DNA from 3 places in the Priestia sp. D3YE.R1 genome. Region 1 is predicted to be linked to each of the others. Evidence: riboswitches for the same ligand, from Rfam matches in the RefSeq annotation. Region 1 holds a riboswitch; each other region holds the start of a gene.
The links. Region 1 has a riboswitch for thiamine pyrophosphate ahead of ACOZIR_RS13665 (acetylornithine deacetylase). Riboswitches for the same ligand answer to the same signal wherever they lie in the genome.
Positions count from the first base shown of each region.

Region 2: it holds a riboswitch for thiamine pyrophosphate, as region 1 does, so the genes downstream of both, ACOZIR_RS25455 (thiamine phosphate synthase) here and ACOZIR_RS13665 (acetylornithine deacetylase) in region 1, are expected to answer to the same signal.
Region 3: it holds a riboswitch for thiamine pyrophosphate, as region 1 does, so the genes downstream of both, thiM (hydroxyethylthiazole kinase) here and ACOZIR_RS13665 (acetylornithine deacetylase) in region 1, are expected to answer to the same signal.

Region 1 is NZ_JBLTHW010000002.1:268,159-273,063, reverse strand. It holds gene tenA (thiaminase II) at 1-55, opposite strand, end outside; gene ACOZIR_RS13665 (acetylornithine deacetylase) at 61-1,338, opposite strand; TPP riboswitch at 1,453-1,555, opposite strand; gene ACOZIR_RS13660 (MupG family TIM beta-alpha barrel fold protein) at 1,774-2,784, opposite strand; gene ACOZIR_RS13655 (PTS transporter subunit EIIC) at 2,781-4,142, opposite strand; gene ACOZIR_RS13650 (MurR/RpiR family transcriptional regulator) at 4,230-4,905, opposite strand, start outside.
Region 2 is NZ_JBLTHW010000007.1:71,499-76,403, reverse strand. It holds gene thiO (glycine oxidase ThiO) at 1-1,035, opposite strand, end outside; gene ACOZIR_RS25455 (thiamine phosphate synthase) at 1,019-1,642, opposite strand; TPP riboswitch at 1,765-1,866, opposite strand; gene ACOZIR_RS25450 (hypothetical protein) at 2,025-2,240, opposite strand; gene crcB (fluoride efflux transporter CrcB) at 2,288-2,677, opposite strand; gene ACOZIR_RS25440 (fluoride efflux transporter FluC) at 2,678-3,094, opposite strand; gene ACOZIR_RS25435 (amino acid ABC transporter substrate-binding protein) at 3,418-4,239, shown strand; gene ACOZIR_RS25430 (amino acid ABC transporter permease) at 4,223-4,905, shown strand, end outside.
Region 3 is NZ_JBLTHW010000003.1:319,492-324,396, reverse strand. It holds gene ACOZIR_RS19965 (hypothetical protein) at 1-89, shown strand, start outside; RNA gene ssrS (6S RNA) at 199-376, shown strand; gene ACOZIR_RS19955 (pyridoxamine 5'-phosphate oxidase family protein) at 524-952, shown strand; gene thiE (thiamine phosphate synthase) at 979-1,623, opposite strand; gene thiM (hydroxyethylthiazole kinase) at 1,637-2,443, opposite strand; TPP riboswitch at 2,518-2,626, opposite strand; gene ACOZIR_RS19940 (MFS transporter) at 2,819-4,036, opposite strand; gene ACOZIR_RS19935 (TetR/AcrR family transcriptional regulator) at 4,133-4,732, opposite strand.

The sequences.
Region 1 (4,905 bases):
GATTTTGACGCCAAATAGGCTGCAGCTTTTCGTATAGTCGTTCACTAAATTTCATGATGATCACTCCTTATGCGTATGCAGCCACGTATAAATGAACTGCACCATCACTTTTGTATATTGAACAAGCTGATTAATATCTAATTGTTCGTTCACAGCATGTGCATTTGCTAAATTTCCCGGACCGTAAATAGCTGCTGGGATTCCAGCATCAGCTAGCCATCCCCCGTCTGTTACGCTAGTTGACACATCAATTGGAGGCTTTTTTCCTTCCATTTGTTCATGAGTATGTGCAAGCAGCTGTACTCCTGCATGATTTTCATCAATTTCTAATGACGGGAAGATCTCTCCTCTGTCTTCAATCATCGATGTGCCTCCCCATTCAAAGGTTGGCAGATTATCTTTTAACCATGGATCCGCTTTTGCAATAGCTATAATATATTCTTCCACTTCTTTTGATACTTGGTCGTACGACTCATTTGGATAATAGTGAACGGTGATCCACAACCTGCATTCATCTGCAATAAAAGCAGCATGTCTTCCGCCTTCGATTACTGCTGGATTAATCGTATTTGTACCTGGTAAAAATCCTGGATAGCTCTTTGTAACAGCCCAGTGACGCTCCAATTCTTGCAGCCCTCCGATCACTTTTGCCATCTTTTCAATAGCGCTGGCGGCTAAGAGGCCTCCTCCAGCATGAATCATACTGCGGCGTGTACCGTCATGATAGGTTTTACTGCTTTTTATGGTAATCCATCCCGTGATCACTCCGCCTTGACCTTGAATATGTAAATCACTTGTATCCGCTACGAGCGCAAAATCAGCTGTATACCCTTTCTGACAGCATTGCAGCGTACCTGCCTCTCCTACTTCTTCTCCTACAACGGATTCAAAAATCAAGTCTCCCGGCAGCTCAATTCCTGCTTCTGTTAGAAGCTGAACGGCAAATAATGCTCCTGCCAAGCCGCCTTTCATATCAGCAACTCCGCGTCCGATGATTTTATTGTCTTTCACGACAGCTTCAAACGGATCTGTCTCCCATTTTTCATTTTCTTGTACCTCAGCTACATCCATATGCCCGTTAATAATTAGGCTTTGATAGTCAGCTGATTTTTTTCCTTTTAATGTGCCCACTACAATAGGATCGTTGGAATATAAGTCCCACATATCGATGGAAAAACCGCAGTTTTTAAGAAAATCCGCTACATACAGCTGCGCTTCATGAGAATTTCGTGCAGGAGGCGCTGGCGTTTTATATGAAACAAGCTTTTTTAATAACTGGATTAGCTCCCCTTTGCGCTCCTCTACCTGTTTGACAAGCAAATCAATTGTTTCTTCCATGTATGACACCTTCCTTTACGCATAAAAAAACACTTCTTTCGCAGGAAAGAAGTGTTTTTGTTTATATACAAAAAATTATTATAACGAGTTCGTAAGGAAATACCATACAAAACATCCATTACAATACCTCTTTCCTACGCTAGTATTACCTAGTTCAGGTTATAAGGGTTAAGACTTCTCGTCTCTCTCAGCTTAGAAAGCACCCCTAGTGGTGTTGTATCTCTATAAGATTATCTATTATTATATGTTTACCTGTAATAGTTTTATCATAGTAAAGCGTTTTATTCAATAGAAAGGTTCATGATTCAGCAATGAAAATAGTTTCCTTTTTAGTAAAATAAAGAGCACACACCTTTTTCAAGCAGTGTGTGCTTTTTATTTTACTAAACTTACTAGTTAGCTATCGGCTTCTTTAAAAATACACCGTTTTTCCATTTAGACAGTAATAAGCTCAAGTTTTTGTCCCGGTCTCACTAATGAAAGCAGCTCATGATCTTCCTCTATCACATACCCAATCACGTTAACATTAGCATTTGCAGGCAAATTGGTTTTAGCTATTTGAACCTCTCCTCTGTAACGTCCGTAGCCATCATTGTCCATTGTAATTGCTCCGATTCTGCGTTCTACGGTATGAAATGGCGGCACTGGCTTTACAGATCGAGTATCAACCAAACGCAGAACGTCTCTTGATACATCCGGACGCACGCTGTACGTTCCCTGAATATGAGGGGAACGAATGCGTAGCGGAATAATGCGTTTTTCTTGATATTGAACTAAACGCTTTAATAAACTTGAAGCGGCGTATGGATCTCCAATATAAACCTCCGTTACTCCGCATCCGTATAAATCTACTGCAGAGGTAAAAGGACATTTATTACGGTCTTTTTCTCTAGTAGGAAGACCTTGATAAATAGGGCCTCTTTTTTCGCCTTCTCCCGGAATATAAGCGCAGACTGGAATACGAAGTTCATTAAATAAATCTGTCTGCTGTTGAAAAAACGCTTCTTCAAGTCCTGTTTCAGGTCGCGGATAAAAATTATGCCATGCAAGCAGCTGATGATGATGAAGGCCTGCAGATAACAGCGCTTCTATTTCTTGTTTTAACAATGTACTGGCATTAACAGCAATATAAAATTCATTGGCAAGTGAAAGAGTTTCTTCTACACTGAAGCCATCGTCTAGTCTAATACCCGATACGCCAAGTGAAGATAGAGTCATAAAGCTTTTGATACCTAAATGAACCGGCGTATGCTTGGATACGTCTGCATACACGCTTATTCCACAATCTCTAGCCACATGAAGCAATTCTTTTGCCCGTTCAGCCAAATCTCCTTTTTCTTCTGGAATGTGAAGCGAAGTAAATGCGCGTGTGACGCCGCACTCGCTTGCTTTTATTAATCTTTTTTTGGCATCACTATCATTTAAATAAAACGAAATACCAATCATTCAAATTCCCTTGCCATTTCATCGTTAAATCCAAAGAAATAGGTACAAATAAAGCCTGCTGCGTAAGCAATAACTAATCCAAGTAAATAAAGAAGAATTTGATGCGCATGAACTAAAAACGTAAGCGGCAAACCTGATACTCCCACTGCTACAGTTGCAATATGGAAGTGCGCCTGAAACGCTCCGCCGATTCCAGCTCCAAGACAAGCGGTTAAGAATGGACGCCCTAAAGGAAGTGTGACTCCAAAAATAAGCGGCTCTCCGATTCCGAGCAGCCCTGAAGGAAGTGCACCTCCAATTGCTCGCTTTAAACGTTTTTTCTTTGTTTTGATATAAATAGCAAAAGCTGCACCGACCTGACCGGCTCCACCCATTGCTAGTATAGGAAGAAGCGGATCATCTCCAATTGAATTGATAAGCTCTAAATGAACAGGAGTAAGGCCTTGATGCAGTCCTGTAATGACGAGCGGCAAGAACGTCGCTCCTAAAACAAAGCCTGCTACAACTCCTCCAACCTCTAAAATTCCTAAAAGACCTTTTGTGATTCCATCGGAAATTAAGCCGCCGATTGGCATAAATACTACATACGTAATAATTCCTGTAATTAACACCGTAACGGTTGGTGTAATAATGATATCCAGTGACTGAGGGACAAATTTACGCACTCGTTTTTCCACTACGGCCATAAAGATTGCTGCAAGCAACACTCCTATTAAGCCACCCCGTCCCGGCAAAAGAGCTTCACCAAAAAGTTTAATATCAGCTACGGCAGGATTAATGACTAAAATGCCCGCTAAGCCTCCTAGAGCTGGCGAACCACCAAATTCTTTTGCAGCATTGATACCTACTAAAATACCAAGGTAAGCAAATAAGCCGCTTCCGATAACAGTTAAAAGAATAGCAATCTGTGAATCTGCCGGAAGCCACTTCGCTTGAACCGCTGCTTTTGTTACTCCGGTGATAAGTCCAGATGCTACGAGAGCAGGTATCAACGGAATAAAAATGCTTGCAATTCGGCGAAGCAAGAGCTTAAACGGAGTTGCATTTTTTTCTTTTAGCTCTGATTTCCGCTGTGCTGCACGATTTTCTAAGTTAATACCGCCGGATTCATCAATTAACTTTCCAAACTCCTCTGTTACTTTATTCACTTTGCCCGGACCAATAATGATTTGCAGCGTTTCTTCTTCCACTAATCCGAGCACGCCTTCCAGTTTTCGTATATCTGCCTTTTTCACAATTGAATCATCTTTTATAGTCACACGCAGCCGCGTCATACAATGTGTATACGCTTCAATATTGGATGCTCCCCCAAGCATCTCCAAAACAGCCTTTGCTAATTGATGATTATCTAAAGACATGTTAATCCCCCTTTGTATTTTCCTCTTAGATGGATACGCCACTGAGGAAACAGACCACAAAATCCCCTTTGTAATCGCTTTCTTTTTTTATTTCTTATCTTTCAAAAACTGAATGGCATCTCTTGTTTTGTCAATATACTCAATCGCCTGGTCATACTGCTGCGCTGCAATACTTAAAAATAACACATCAATCACGTAAAGCTGGGCTAAACGAGACGATGTAGCTGCGCTTCGAAACGGCGCTTCATGAGAATAAGACGTATACAAACAAATATCAGCTAAAGACGAAACGGTGGACTGTCCGTACTTGGTTAAGCTAATGGTCTTTACTCCGCGATTTTTAGCTAAAGATAAGACGTTGCTTACTTCAGGAGTCTCTCCTGAAAAAGAAATACCCACGACTACATCGTCTTTACTTGCATTTGCGATGAGTGTAGCTGCTAAATGGCTATCTGCAAAAGCCGTAGCATTTTTATTAATTCGAAGAAATTTTTGCTGAGCATCTATCGCAATAATATGTGAAGCACCAATTCCAAAAAAATGAATGTTTTTTGCTTCAATCAGCGCCAAAACAGCCCGCTCTACTTCTTTATAATTCACAAGCTCGGCCGTATCACTTAGACTTTGAATGCTGTTGCTTGCCGTTTTTTTGACAATAGATTGAATCGTTTCATTTGTTTCAATATCCCGGTATCCTTGTTCTGTATCTCTAGCTAAATCACCGGCTACTCTTACTTTTAATTCTTGAAAGCCGCTAACCCCG
Region 2 (4,905 bases), on a different contig from region 1:
TCCAGTTGCAGCACTTAATAAAATACCGTTTCGGTAGTGGCCAAAAGCCATGTGTAGATTCGCTATTTCAGGGTGCTCTCCTAAATAAGGCCAGCCATCATTTGTTTGTGGACGAAGACCTGCCCATGCTTTTTCAAATGTAGCTTCTTTAATGGCCGGCAGAAGCGCAGAAGCTTTATTCAGCAAAAATTGAATACCTTGTGCAGAAACGGTCTTAGTAAAATCATGCTGCAGCTTAGTTGCCCCGATTACGATTCTTCCACCAGTCTTAGGAACTAAGTAAAAACCTTCATCTAAAAAAATCGTTTTAGAAAGCAGGGGCTTATGACTTTGCAGAGCAATACACTCTCCTTTTACAGGAAACACCTCACCTAAATGTTCAGAAGAAATAAAGCGTTTAGCCCATGAGCCAGCTGCGATAACTACTTTTTCTCCATAAAAAGAGCCTTTGGACGTCTGTACACCTTTTACTGTTTCATTTTCCATAATAAGAGAATGAACGTCACAGTATTCGAATACATCTGCTCCGTGATACAAGGCTCCATGAGCAAGAGCTTGCGTTAACTTAGCCGGAGCCAGCTGACCGTCTCCCGGTATTGTAATGGCTCCGTATATGTCTGGAGAGAGCCCGGGTTCTAACAAACGCGCTTCTTTTACATCAATCCATCTTACATCTTTGTCCCACCGGTGGTGCTGAGCGGCTTTTTTCTTTAATACGTGTGCATCTTCTTCTGTTACAGCGACTTTTAATAAGCCTTTTTGAATGAGCTCTACGTCGATAGCCGTTTTTTCTTTTAGTTCCTTCACCAGTTCAGGAAACATGCTTCTGCTCTTAATAGCAAGGTCTAAAAGAGGACCTTCTTCATCAATTTCAGCTTGAGCACCTAAAATACCAGCGGCTGCACTTGAAGCTTCACAACCAATTTGATTGCGTTCAAGAATAGCTACTGACGCTCCTTGTTTTGACAAATGATAAGCGATAGAAGAGCTGATTATACCTCCTCCGATTAACAGTACATCATAATGCTGCTTCATTTTCTCCACCTCCAGATGTCCATATATGAGAATATTGTTTAATCGCTTTGAGGGGATCTTGCGCAAGCATGACACCAGACATCACAGCTATACCGTGTGCTCCTGTTTGAAGTACCTCTTTGGCATTTACAGGAGTAATTCCTCCAATGGCAATAACCGGTATCCGCACAGCGTCTACTACTTCTTTTAGTGCTGCTATCCCTCGACTCTTTAATCCTTTTTTTGAATGTGTTGAATAAATATGTCCGTATAGAATGTAGTGAGCACCATCTTTTTCAGCTTCTAAAGCCTCTTCCACAGAGTGAACTGACTTTCCGACAATAAGAGAAGGAAATGCGTCTATAACAAACGAAACGTCTAAACTATGATAGGCAAGCTGTACGCCTTTTGCTTTTAAAGCATGCGCTACATCAACTCGGTCATTCACAATAATTTTAGAGCGACAAAATGGCAGGCTTTCTAGTAAACATTGAATCTGCTTTGCCGTTTTCTCTTTTTCTCTAATATGAATGGCACCCGCAAAAGGCGCGATAGCCGTTAAAGTTTTTTGAAGCTCTTCGATTGGCTGCTTATCTGTTGTAATGACATGAAATTTAGGAATATCCACATGATCGAAACCTTTCCATTCAGAATAAAGAGAAATTTCAATCACTTCATCTTGTGCAGAGGGCTTTATTACATACAAAAAACCACTCTACAACGTAGAGTGGTTAGCATGTATTCGTTATGTAAACATGATCGCCACTTCCCTACGCTGGTCCAAACCAGATCAGGTTCAAAGGGTCCGAAATACATTCGTCTCAGCTTCAAAAAGCTCCCCTAGTGATTGCTATTTATTGATTTTGTTTTTGCACTTAAAATTATAACACAACTAGATGTAAATACAATATCTCTTTATGCTCTTACGGCTCTCTTCCTTTTATAGATGTATCTTTTAAGCTTCTTTACTAAGAGACCCGGCGCACCGCATTATTCTGCTTTTTATATGGTTAGTAATCGGTATAGTCGTCAAATTCTTCTTTGTCTTTTTCCTTTTTCCGATCCCATATAAACAGCAGGAGTAACATAATAAAAGTTAGAATATAAAAACCGTAAAAAATAAATGCCGCCACAACATTTATAAATAAAAATAAAAAACCGATGATCTGACCTGCAACAGCTACAATCAACAAAATGTATTTCCAAACTTCTGCTTTTCTATCCATTCTCTACTTCTCCGTCTTTTTGTTTTTCCCTACTAGAAACGTTCTCTTTACTTAAATAAAAACGTTCCTGCCAGTAAACCGACTGCAAATAAACCAACTGTTCCAAATGCTGAAATCCCCACGTACGCCAACATTTTCCGATAAGATTTTTCTCGAATTAACTGTACGGTTTCCACACTAAACGTTGAAAAAGTGGTAAAGGCACCAAAAAAACCAATGCCAATCATTAAAAATATTGAATCATCATAAGCATGACTCGGAACCTTTCCATAATAACTACCGTAAAAAAGACCAAGCCCAAACGCACCGAGCAAGTTTACAAACAGCATTGATACTGGAAAAGGAGGGTTTGAAACTGTTTTTGTAACTTTTAAACCCAAAAGATAACGGCATATTCCTCCAGCTGCCCCGCCAAGTGCCAAGCTCACTATGCTCATTTACTTCACCTCATGTACTTTCACTAAATTTTCCCCTGCCGCTTCACCGCATAGATAGCCTGCTAAAGCAAGAAGTATTCCACCTACTAAAGAGACAATGACATAAATGGCTCCCCAAAATAAATGGTGCTGAGTGAGAGAAATGACGTCTCCTGCAAACGTTGAATACGTTGTAAAACCGCCGCACACGCCAACTCCTAGTCCAAGCTTTATCCATTCTTTTGGCTTTTTCCACGCAAAAAATCCTGTTAATAGGCCTAGTATGAAGCTTCCTAATAGGTTTTCAATTACCGTTCCTATTGGATAGCCCGTATATAATAAGGAAAGATTCAGCAAATAACGTGCATATGTACCAGCGATAGCACCAAAGGCAATTGAGATTAAGTTTATGGCTTTCATCATATCGCTCCGTTTCATAAATTCTTCTTTAAGTGTACCATAAGGAATTTATTTCTACCTTAACATTTAACTATATGTTTATTGCACCAAAAGTCATGAAAAAATGAAAGAGAAAATCGTCGCATGAAACTTCCTTTTTACTCCTCAAATATCCCTTAAAAATCCACTTAATCCAAATTTTAAAACCTTTCTGTATCCTTATGACAAACCGTGTATAGAAGGTATATTTCCCTTATTTTAAGTCACATTAATCGTATAAGTTTTTTTTGTTGACTTTTGCTGTGTTCTTGTTTAGTATCACAGAGTATCATTTCCTATCAGAATACTAGGGGGTTTAGAAAATGAAGAAATTTGCTGCACTTTTGTCGCTACTATTAGCTTTCACAGTTGTGCTTGCCGCATGCGGTTCTAGCTCAAAAAATGAAGCAAACAATGGAGACAATAAATCTTCACAAGAGGATTTATATAATAAAGTGAAAAAAGATGGCGTATTAACAATTGGAACTGAAGGTACATACCCTCCGTTCACTTTTCATGATGACAAACAAAAGCTAACTGGGTTTGATGTAGAATTGGCTCAAGAAGTAGCTAAACGTCTTGGCGTAAAAGCTGAGTTCAAAGAAACACAGTGGGACGGCATGTTTGCCGGATTAGATGCTAAACGCTTTGACATGATTGCTAATGAAGTGGGTATTCGTGAAGATCGTCAAAAGAAATACGATTTCTCTGACCCATACATCCAGTCAGGCGCCGTATTAATTGTTCGTAAAGACGAAAAAGATATCAAATCATTTAAAGATTTAAAAGGAAAAAAATCAGCGCAGTCATTAACAAGTAACTACAAAGACATGGCTCAATCTTATGGTGCAAACATTACGAGTGCTGAAGGTTTTGCTCAAGCAGTAGAACTAATGAGCGCAAACCGTGTTGATGCTACAATCAACGATAAATTATCGTTCCTTGACTATAAGAAAAAGCACCCTAACGCACCTATCAAAATCGCGGATGAAAAATCCGATGGTGCTGCAAGCGGCTTTATGTTTAGAAAAGACAGCGGTAAGTTAGTGGATGAAGTAAACAAAGCATTGAAAGATATGAAAAAAGACGGAACATACGCAAAAATTTCCAAGAAATGGTTTGGCGAAGATGTTTCTCCTAAATAATATTTTTCCTGATGGAGAGCGATTGAATCAATTGATTTCAATCGCTCAATCATCTCTCTTACCAATGCTAAAGGGAGCTATTCAATATTCTATTCCACTAACATTAATCACGTTTGTACTCGGTATCATTTTAGCTGTCTTAACAGCCTTGGCCCGTTTATCATCTATAAAAGTTTTAAATATAATTGCGCGCATCTATGTATCGATTATTCGAGGTACACCGCTGCTTGTGCAATTATTTATTATTTTCTACGGCTTACCCAATTTAGATATAACAATTGACCCATTTATCTCTGCTATTATTGGATTTTCATTAAGTGTAGGTGCGTATGCATCTGAAATTATCCGAGCAGCGATTCAATCTATTCCTAAAGGACAGTGGGAAGCTGGCTACTCACTTGGTATGACCTATTCCCAAGCGTTAAGACGGATTATTTTACCGCAAGCAGCACGTGTATCGATTCCGCCATTATCTAACTCTTTTATTAGCCTTATTAAAGATACGTCACTTGCATCGCTTATTCTGGTTTCTGAGATGTTCCGTAAAGCTCAAGAAATTGCTTCGACTAACTATGAGTTTTTACTTCTTTATAGTGAAGCAGCGCTCTTGTACTGGATTATGTGCACAATCTTATCCATTATCCAAGGACGCATTGAAATAAGACT
Region 3 (4,905 bases), on a different contig from region 1:
ACCCTCTTTTGTGTTTCATTCCAGTTGCCGGCCCTTTTCTTATTTTGTTACTAGATAACCGCCAAGATATTAGAGAAGAAAAACTTTAAATAAAAGTCTTGCGTTCCATTCATTATTCCGTTATAATCATTTCTTGTACGATGAAAGTTGATTAATTAGAAAACATTTATATATCGGCATTTTATTTACATTTGTTATACATACCTGCGCTGTGCGTATACTCATGTTGTCTTAAACCTTTGAGTGTTAAAAGGGAGCTCAAAATTTAGCTGCAGATAGCACGCCCTTCTTGGGACGCTAAACCCGGCTATGAGGGCACCCACCTAGTAGATCTGGGTATTTAAGACACTTAGGGTTACGGCAGTGCGGGCTTATTTTTTAGTTAGCTGTAGCTAGCTTTTTTTATTTTTCAATTTATTAGTTTACATAATTATTTTATTGTTAACTTATATTTTTTTTAGACATGTATGTTTTATTTATCTTCGATTGAGGAACATAAAAAGTAATAAAGGAGATGGATAAAATGAATGAACAAAAAATTGCTAAAAAAGTAAATGAAGTATTAGAAGGAAATCGTGTAGGAACATTAGCAACAGTTGTAAACAACAAACCCCACTCTCGCTATATGACATTTTTCAGCGATGAAGATGGTATCGCTCTTTACACACCAACAAATATCAATACACATAAGGCAGAAGAAATCGAAGCCAATCCGAACGTACACGTACTATTGGGCTACAGCGGCGAAGGATATGGCGATCAATACTTAGAATTATCTGGGACAGCTGTTCTTCGTACTGGCGATCAATTAAAAGGACGTATATGGAACGATCACATGAAAGAATGGTTTGACGGTCCAAATGACCCTGAGTATGTTGTTCTGGAAATTACGCCAAACGAAATTCGCTTTATGAATGAAGGCGAAGAAACTCCTCAAACTGTTCAGCTATAATAAAAAAGCGCACACTGTGCGCTTTTTTATTTTCCTACCGCTTCTTTCAATTGAGCTGCTTTTTCTTTTGGAGACGCTGCTAAGCTAATCGCGGTAATAATAGAAACGCCATCTGCACCTGCTTCTACTACTTGTTTGGCATTTTCAGGCGTGATGCCACCGATTCCTACAATTGGAAAGTCAATATTCTGTTTTCGCACTTCTTCAATTAATTTTGTACCTTGCACTGCTTTTACGTCTTTTTTTGTAGAAGTAGGAAAAACAGGTCCCATTCCTACATAATCCGCCCCGTCTTTTATCGCTTGCTGCAGCTCTTGTATATTATGAACAGAGACCCCCACAATTCCTTTTCCTATTTTTTCTCGAACAATATGAGCTTTTTCATCTTCTTGTCCAATATGAACGCCATCTGCTTGTAAACGGATCGCTAAGTCAAGATCATCATTCACAACAAAAGGAACGTTGTGCTGCTGACAAATTTGCTGAAGTTCCTTCGCCAGCTGATATTTCGCTTCTCCTGTTAGGGCACCTTCGCCTTTTTCACGGAATTGAAACACGGTAACGCCGCCTTCAATTGCTTCTTTCAACACTTCTTTCGGATCTTTTGTACAGTTATTGCTGCCCATTATAAAATAAACTTGCAGCAGCTTTTTGATTTCTTCGTTTGTCATTTTCCGGCTCCTTTTAACGTTGATGTACTCTTGCATATGATTCAATATCCTGCCCAGATAAAAGATGAAGCTGATTTAACAGCTCAATTTGAAAGCTCCCCGGCCCTTCTTCACCTTTTTTCGCTGCGGCGATTTCACCTGCCACTCCGTAAAAACTTAAAGCAGCAACGCTTGCCTCGACATATTCTTTTTCTACAGCGGCGAAAGCTCCTATAATTGATGTTAACAGACATCCAGTACCCGTCACTTTCGTAAATAACGGGTGGCCGTTGTCTACTGTATACGTTGTGTTTCCATCTGTGATTACATCTTGTTTACCTGTAATAACAATCACTGTATCTAATTTGTTCGCTGCTTTCTCAGCAAGTTCAATGACGTCTCCTTGCCCTTCTAATGAATCAACGCCTTTAATGAGCCATGACTCGCCTACTACGTTCGCAACCTCAGCAGCGTTACCGCGAATAACGGCAATATTTAACTCTTCTACAAGCTGACGTGCCACTTCTGTACGAAATGGTGTCGCTCCCGCTCCTACAGGATCGAAAATAACCGGCACGCCGTTTTCATTTGCTGATTTTCCTGCTATTCTCATCGCTTCTACTTCTTGAGCCGTCAGTGTACCCATATTTAAGACAAGCGCTCCGGCGATTCGAGCCATGTCAGCCACTTCTTCCTTCGCATACGCCATAACAGGTGACGCTCCTAGAGCAAGCAGTCCATTTGCTGTAAAATTGGTTACCACAACATTCGTAATATTATGAACAAGCGGACTTGTATCTCTTACTTTTTCTAATTGAGCTGAAATTTTACTAATATCCATGTTCTCTCACTCTTTTCATTTAGTTTTAACACTGCAAAAAAAGACAAAAAAGCACTTTGCGCATGCAAGGTGCTTTGGTATGTACTCACATTCCCTGCGCTGGCATTATCCAACAGGTTCAAATGGTCAACAGGCGCCCCTGTACTCTCAGCCTGCCCCGCGCAAGCTCCCATACTATTCTTGTTACGTTTAAAGTTTACTATTAACTTTTTTTATTTGCAACCATTTCACTGTTTTGCCGATAAAATAAAGCTTCGCTATAGGCTGAGTGGTATTGTAAATCTTATAGCTTTACTAAAAGCAGCAGTAAAAGACCTCCGGTAAGCTACTGGAGGTCTTCTATCCCTTAAAAATTCTATCATTTTTTCCTTTTCGTTATTTCTCTTGAATCGCTTGATTTCTCACAGCTGCTTTTCGGTCCTTCCCTGCTCTTAAAGATAAAAGAAAACAAAGCAGCAGTACAAGTGCAGCTGATACGTACGGATAATTAATGTTTATATCAAAGAGAAAGCCTGCTACAACGGGTCCCATAATATTCCCCAGACTTGTATAAGCAGAGTTTAGTCCGGCTACATACCCTTGGTCGTCTTGTGCCATCATCGACATTTGCGTGCTGATTGCCGGACGTAAAATATCTGTTGCTAAAAAGACGATAAATGTCACAACAATAATAAGCCAGTACGTGTGCACAAATAGCGTAAGTAAAATAAAAAGTCCCGTCATCATCAAGCAAAACGAAATCACTCTTTTTTCACCAAACTTATTTAAAATCCAGCCAAAAATCGTAACCTGCACTACAGCCCCTGCAATAGAGCCAAACGTAATAACAAACGCAATATCTTTTGGCGTAAAGCTAAATTTATGATCCACAAATAGTGAAAAGATCGTTTCATAATTGGATAATCCAAACGATGTCACAAAAACGATAATTAAACTTAAAAAATAAGGTTCTTTATAGGAATTCATAAGCTGCAGCAGCAGCCGATCTTCTTTTGGATTCTCATTATTTGAAACAGCATGATTTTGTACAGGACGAGACTCTGGCAAAACAAAAAGCGTAATCACTGCAGCCAAGCCTCCTGCTACTGCGGCCATATAAAACGGTACGCGCATACCGTATTCAGCTAAAAAGCCTCCGATACCGGGCCCGATAATAAATCCTGTTGTAATCGCCGCCGTCACATAGCCCATTCCTTTAGCGCGTTCTTTAGCAGACGTCACGTCCGCTGTATAGGCCATAACAGCAGGCATAATAAGCGCAGCCCCGACCCCGCCTAGCATTCTGGATACAAATAATAAAAGAGGTGTACTCACTGAACCAAAGAACCATTCAGACAGGGCAAAAACAATCATTCCCGCTACAATAATTTTCTTTCTTCCTAACGAATCTGATAACCGCCCCGCTAAAGGTGAAAACAGAAATTGAGTTAGTGAAAACACCGCTACTAAAAGTCCCATCACGCTGCCGTTGATATGAAGCTCCGTCATATATGTTGGCATAATTGGAATAACGAGACCGATTCCCGTAAAGATAATAAAGATATTTAGCATGAGCAGCAAAATCGCCGCTCGATTTCTTAACAATAATGACATATAAACCTCCTGGTTACAAAAATACTGAACGTTCGGTCTATAAAAACACAAAATAATGAGGGATTACTCATTACCGCAATAAGCATCCCCGATTATTTAAGAAGACCTTGCTATAATTCCGTTTAAAAATACATCGATTGCTGAATGGTAAAGCTGCAGGGCATTTTCCGTACTCGTTTTTCGAGACATGCGGCTCATTCCAACAAACAGCCCTTCTAAAATTACTGCAAGCTGCTCTGCATTTTTATGAGAAAACTCGCCTTCATCGATACCTTGTTGCAAAAGTTCGCGATTAAACTCCACGTGTCGTTTCACCATCTCATCAATTCGCTCTTCGATGTCGCTGCCCTTTTCTTCGTTGTTAAAAAACTCATCGGCAGCTTTCGTAAGAGGGTGATTCAAATCATCTAAAATGATTTGCTCTGCTATTCCAAAAAGCTTATCTCTTGTTGTTTTGTAAAGAGACTCTCTTTCTTTCCAGTTTCGTTCCCACTCAAGATTCCATTCGTCTATTAAATAAAGAAAAAGCCCTTCTTTACTTTTAAAGTGATAATAAATATTCCCTTTGCTGCTTCCCGTAGCTTCTACAATTTCCTCAATAGATGTAGCTTTATAGCCTTTTTGAGAAAACAATGCTTTAGCGGCATCTGCCACTTTTCTTTTGGTTTGTTCACTTTGAAGCTTTTTTTTATTCAAGCTATTTCCACCGCCCCGTACATTTATTATTTATACTGAACATTCGTTTTGTATTATCTGACACCTATACTACATAGGAAAAACCTTTTTGTCTAGTGAGAAAACCTAGTTTATACCTTTTCATATGAATCATGACCAAAACAAAGCCTTTTAAAAAGGCCTTGCCTAAAAAG